One region of the Geomicrobium sp. JSM 1781026 genome, then DNA from elsewhere that is predicted to be linked to it. Evidence: predicted binding sites of a transcription regulator. Region 1 holds the regulator's gene; the other holds the start of a gene.

Region 1 (3,179 bases):
AACTTAAAGACGAAGGAATCGAAGCCCTTCCTGGTAGCTTAAAAGGAGCGCTTGAAGAACTAAAAGCCGACAAAATTCTCGTCGACGCACTTGGCGAGCATGCAATGGAACACTTCGTTGAAGCTAAAGAAATCGAATGGGATATGTTTAGAACCCAAGTTCACCCTTGGGAAAGAGAGCAGTATTTCCAAGCATACTAAAATGGAAAAAGCCTTATCCTTCAGGGGATAGGGCTTTTTTATATGTCTCGTGGAATGTGGTACAGGTTGGCTTGCCCACTAGTTTACTTGAAGAATTAAACGTAATGACTTGACTTATAGCGAGTTCACTAGCTCAGCATCGTTAGATCTTGGGTCGTTCACTCGTGGGGATACTTCGTAAGCAATCATGTCTCCGGCAGGATAGGGTTCTAACATTGGGGTTACCGATTGGGGGTCGGTGTTTGTTGGATCTAGCCAACGATCGAAATCAGCAGGGGAGAGAATGACCGGCATGCGCTCATGGATGTCAGCGACCAATTCGTTTGCTTCTGTCGTAATAATAGCGCAGCTCGTCATCTGTTCTGTGTCGTTTGACCACGTATCCCAAATGCCTGCGAAAGCGAGTGGGTCACCGTTTTTTAATTGGATGTGAAACGGTTGCTTCTTTTTGTTTTTCGTTTGCCATTCGTAAAAGCCAGAGGCAGGAATGATGCATCGCCTCCTTTGAAAGGATTGACGGAAGCTAGGTTTTTCTGTGACGGTCTCTGCTCGGGCATTAATAAGTGGACGGCTAGATTTCTGTTCTTTCGCCCAAGAGGGGATGAGTCCCCATCTGACCGTTTTTAACTGTTCGTACGTACCGCCATGATAAACGCAAAAAATTGATTGAGTCGGTGCGATATTATAGCTTGTTGGTAGTGGGGTATTCTGTCTGTACTTGATGTTAAATAGCTTTTCTAGGGTTTCTAATTGCTCAAAGAATGTAAATCGCCCGCACATGAACGATATCTCCCTTCATCTATTTAGATACCGTTATCGTGCCCAAACCGGCAAATGTGCAAACGCTCGGTTACGTGAGAAATTTTCTTGCATACACTAGATGTAAAAGACACTAAAGGGGTCCGCGTATGCTTGAGTTTGGATTAATTGTGTCACTTATGATCGCTACACCAGGAATTGGAATGCTTAGTGTGATCGGGGTCGCTCTCTATGTGAAAGAACGGAAAAGTAAACAATAAAAACATTATGTAAACTTAAAGCGAAAAAGAAAAAACCTGTGTGTCTACACAGATTATTTCAACAGTTCTTTAATGAATATTTCGCAGTACGCCGGTCACTTTCCCTAGCACAGATACATTATCTAAATAGATCGGTTCCATCGTTTCATTTTCTGGTTGCAAACGAATTTGATTACCTTCCTTGTAAAAGCGCTTTACCGTCGCTTCTTGCTCTTCAGTCATTGCAACGATGATATCGCCATTATTCGCTGTCTGTTGTTGCCGAACAATGACTTGATCCCCGTCCAAAATCCCGGCATCTATCATACTTTCACCGACAATGGTTAGCATGAAAACCGACTCATTCCCAACAAAAGATTCAGGGAGAGGGACGTATTCTTCAATGTTCTCAACAGCCGTAATCGGTTGACCTGCGGTAACTTTACCGATAACGGGTACGTAAGCGGTTGCCGCTGGTGCATTGCTGTTCTCGGTGTATGAAGAGGCGTCTGTCGTTGCACCATCTAATCCTAACACTTCGATTGCGCGAGGTTTTGTAGGGTCACGCCGAATAAAGCCTTTCTTCTCTAATCGTGCTAAATGACCGTGCACAGTAGAGCTTGAAGCGAGACCGACAGCTTCACCGATTTCTCGTACGGACGGCGGGTAACCTTTGCTGCGTACATTATCTTTAATATAAGTAAGAATGCGTTCTTGGCGTGCGGATAACTTTGTCATCGTTTCACCTCATTATCTCTTTCCAATCTTAGGAAAAGCATAGCATACAAAACATGTGTTTGCAAACACTCGTTCTGTTTTTCTTGTTGACAAGAACATTTGTTCCGGTTATGATCGTTATACGAACGTACGTTTTGGAGGGGATCAGATGGTCAAGTTATCAAAAGCACTTATAAAGAGGAAAACGGTAGAAGAGTGGCTCATTATTCTTCTGTTTGGTTTTGCGGTCGCTGTCATGTTGTTTGTAGCCCAAACGTCATTAGCGGCGAGTGAACCCGTCGTTTTAAATCCAGCATTTCTTTCATATAAGTAAAACTAATAACTTTGGCCATCGTTTTACGTGAGGTCTGAAAACAATGACGAACCGGTTAAATTCTTTAAATTATAAATGTTAGGTTTATTTCTTTTGCTGTTCGGGAATATACATACTAACGTGTGAGAACGATGATAAATAACGAAAGGAGGATCCGTGATGAACTCTAGTAAGAAAATCGACCGTATGAACGAACTTGCCAAGCGGGCAAGGACGATGGGGTTAACTCATGACGAAGAGTTCGAACAGCATTCGCTTAGAGATGAGTACTTGAGTAGTCTAAGAACATCTTTTAAGAAGCAATTACAAGCCGTTAAAGTGGTTGATGAGAATGGAAGCGATGTGACTCCTCATTCATTAAAGAAACGAAGGCGTTCCTATTAACAGAATGAATAGCTTAACCCATCAACCTGGACGGTGCATCCAGGTTTTTTCAATGTCATGAACAAACCGCTCTAAAGGTTGTTTTGATGAATAAAACCGTATATCATGGACAAGAGTAGGTTTAATAGGAATGATGGAGAGGATGAACGAGTGTTGAATACAGTAGAAGAAAAAGCAATTAATACGATTCGTACGTTATCCATTGATAGCATTAATCGAGCCAATTCCGGTCACCCGGGGCTTCCGATGGGTGCAGCACCGATGGCGTTTGCATTGTGGACAAGACATTTAAAGCACGAACCAGATAACCCAAACTGGTGGGATCGTGACCGTTTCGTACTTTCGGCCGGACACGGATCGATGCTTTTATATAGCCTGCTTCATCTTAGTGGATATGACTTGAGCATGGATGAACTGAAGAACTTCCGCCAATGGGGAAGTAAAACGCCAGGTCACCCTGAATACGGACATACACCAGGTGTGGATGCAACAACAGGACCTCTCGGTCAAGGCCTTGCAATGGCTGTAGGTATGGCAATGGCTGAA
Region 2 (3,179 bases), 290 kb from region 1:
ATTGCCGAACAGATAGAGAGAAGGGATGGTATGATTACGTTACGGCCGCACCAACTGGAAGATGCTGAACACGTATCGGCATTATCCTCACACGAGAAAATTAGCGGGGCACTAGGCCTCAGCAAAGCACAAACGTCGGTGGAGGGCACTCGTGCTTTCATCTCCTTCGTCAATGCAGAAGAGGCAAAGGGAAACATGTATTCAAGAGCGATCGTATTCGAAAACAAGATCGTCGGTGTGATTACACTGAAACAGGTGGATTTGAGCAAGCGTTCGTGCCACATCGGTACGTGGATCGGTTATCCGTATTGGGGGCAGGGAATGAACGCCGCAGCAAAAAAACAAATTCTTCAATTTGCCTTTGATGAGCTGAACCTCCAGCGTGTTTTCGCAGGAGCGAAAGCGGAAAATCTGCGCTCAATTAAGGCACAAGAAAAATTGCCGTACATTCGCATGAATGTGGAGCACCTTTTCCCTGATGAGCTAGAGAGCATGGTGAACGAATACGGCACCGACTGCATTCTGAATGTGATTGAAGAGAGGTCGTTCTACCAATGGTTAAATCAAAATCGTTGAGTGTAATGAACGTAGATTTATGAAGTTGAAAACGATAAAAAACATTCGAGTGTTAGTATGGGTAGTGACGGTGATGCTCGGTGTGTAGGCGATTGTTTTCGGATTTTTACCGATGAATACTACTTATTCTGTTGAAGGTCCAGTTTCTAGCTTTTTACCGCTCTCCTTAGCGCTGGTAGGACGTCGTTTTGACTTTTTAATCACAAGCGATATAACAAAGAAGATGCTTTGCACACGCGAAAAAAATCAGCTTTAATCAACTCGACGGATGTTAAGAGATGACGCGCGATGAAATGCGTCATAGAAAGGTGGCAGACATGGAAGGGAACAATATGAAACGCTATACGATGGCTGGGGGAGCAGCGGTAGTGATGGCCGTATGTACAGCCATCACTACCGAATGGCAGCTTGGCTCTGTGTTATGGCCAGCGACGCTGTCTGCTTTTATCGGGACTTTTGTGGCTTGGGTGCTCGTTTATCCACTCGCCCAAAGCCGCTGAGCAGTAGAAAACGGTCGACTAACAGGCTGGTTACTGCGCGGAAGCTATCCAATGGCACATGGCAGCGACGGCCCTTTGTCGTTGATTCACGCTTACGCACGTTCAACATTCATGACCACATCGAACTTCAGGTAGTGCACATCATCGTTTGTGCAAACGATGTGGAATTGCTTCTGGTCATGGCTGACGTAATGGCAGTAGCCTGTGAGTTCAAAGAATGATCCGTTCTTCCAGTATGTGAATAGCAGGGGCTCGTTATATTCCATCGCTTCTCTTAAGATGAGTTCAAATTCGAGCCAGCGTTGTTCATCGAGGATGGGCTTTTTCACCTTTGTTGTGTCCTGTTGATGGGTTAGCCAAGCTTCTCGGTGTTCAGGTAAAATCATTCGACTTGATTCCCAGCGCATGTTTGAACCGGGAGTAAGTTTGTTTGCCATGTGGATCACCTCACAATGAGTATACACGAACATACGTTCTTTTATAAGTGGTAATTTTTTCTTTTAGCAGGAAAATAGCGAAATTCAGCGAAATGTAGCAATGAGAGAATCGATTCATTAGGAAAAAATGAAAAGGCTTACAACTTGGAGGATGTACAGATGAAAAGAGATGAAGTAAAAGCAGTCGTAACAGGTGGTGCCTCAGGATTAGGGGAAGCGACCGTTAGGCAATTTGTTCGTGATGGAGCGCACGTTGCCATCTTGGATGTGAACGAAGAGAGAGGAGAAAAGCTGGCGAGTGAGCTAGGTGAAAACGTGGAGTTTTACGTCACAGACGTCACAGATGAAGAGAGTGTAACGACCGCAATGGATCAAGCCGTTCGTGTGTTCGGTAAGGTGAATACCGTTGTAAACTGCGCAGGTATTGGATCTGCGGAAAAAACGACCGGAAAACGAGGAACGCATCGGCTGGAGTCTTTTAAAAAGGTGATTGAAATCAACCTTGTCGGTACGTTTAACGTCATTCGACTTGCAGCAGAACGAATGAAGGACAATAAGACCAATGAAGAAGGGGAACGAGGGGTCATCATTAACACCGCATCGATCGCCGCATACGATGGGCAAATTGGACAAGCGGCATACAGTGCGTCCAAAGGCGGCGTAGCAGGGATGACACTACCAATAAGTCGTGATTTGGCTTCATTAGGCATACGAGTTGTCACCATTGCTCCAGGTTTATTTGAAACGCCGTTGTTTGAAAGTTTACCAGAAGAAGCACGTAAGTCACTTGAAGAGATGACCCCATTCCCGTCAAGACTTGGTTACCCGTCTGAGTACGGGAAACTGGTCGCATCAATTGTCGATAACGTCATGTTAAATGGAGAAACGATTCGTCTCGACGGAGCGGTTCGTATGCCACCGAAATAAAAAAACAAACCGGTGTGGAGAGCGCTGCATCTAAACATGAAAGGGTTTGATTAAGGTGATGAACACGCCATTAACGATACCTCCAATGCTAGAAAGAGCAGAACGATACTTTCCAGACAAAGAGGTCATTTCCAGGACATTGGACAATGTACAGCGAATGTCGTATCGAGATATTGGCAGACGAACACGCGCGCTTTCAAGTGCCCTTAAGCAATTAGGCGTTCAGCGCGGGGAACGGGTTGCAACACTTGCTTGGAATCACCATCGCCACCTTGAAGCGTATTTTGCCATTCCTGGTGTCGGAGCGGTAATTCATACGGTTAATTTTCGTCTGCCACCAGAGCACCTCGTATACGTAATGAATCATGCTGAAGATCGTGTCGTTCTCGTCGATGAAGATCTTTTACCGCTCATTGAGCGTGTGGCCGATCAACTAACGACGGTACGAGCGTTTATTATCATGACAGATAAACCGTCACTCCCTGAAACCTCTCTCTCACCGGTGTATTCATATGAAGATCTCGTTCAAGAAGGAGATGAGAACTTCTCATTTGTCGCCGATTTGGATGAAAATGAACCTGTCGCAATGTGTTACACGTCAGCGACAACAGGCAAGCCAAAAGGAGTGCTCTATTCGCACCGGGGCATTGTGTTGCATAGCCTCTCACTAGGGTTAACCGATTCAACAGCGATCTCTGAAAAGGATACGGCATTGCCGGTTGTACCGATGTTTCATGTG

The links. The regulator LexA, encoded in region 1, represses DNA repair genes until DNA is damaged. The targets are predictions, from matches to a motif close to CGAACATATGTTCG.
Region 2: a site for LexA is predicted at 1,540-1,553, ahead of ACE1TF_RS01355 (YolD-like family protein). Genes of this name have one in related genera too.

What each region holds. Positions count from the first base shown of each region.
Region 1 is NZ_JBHFQF010000001.1:565,757-568,935, forward strand. Features, by position in the region: gene glnA (type I glutamate--ammonia ligase) at 1-200, shown strand, start outside; gene ACE1TF_RS02800 (SOS response-associated peptidase) at 315-980, opposite strand; gene lexA (transcriptional repressor LexA) at 1,289-1,936, opposite strand; gene ACE1TF_RS02810 (hypothetical protein) at 2,085-2,249, shown strand; gene ACE1TF_RS02815 (DUF896 domain-containing protein) at 2,409-2,633, shown strand; gene tkt (transketolase) at 2,784-3,179, shown strand, end outside.
Region 2 is NZ_JBHFQF010000001.1:272,032-275,210, forward strand. Features, by position in the region: gene ACE1TF_RS01340 (DinB family protein) at 1-16, shown strand, start outside; gene ACE1TF_RS01345 (GNAT family N-acetyltransferase) at 31-576, shown strand; gene ACE1TF_RS01350 (hypothetical protein) at 855-1,076, shown strand; gene ACE1TF_RS01355 (YolD-like family protein) at 1,169-1,513, opposite strand; gene ACE1TF_RS01360 (3-hydroxyacyl-CoA dehydrogenase) at 1,673-2,440, shown strand; gene ACE1TF_RS01365 (long-chain fatty acid--CoA ligase) at 2,496-3,179, shown strand, end outside.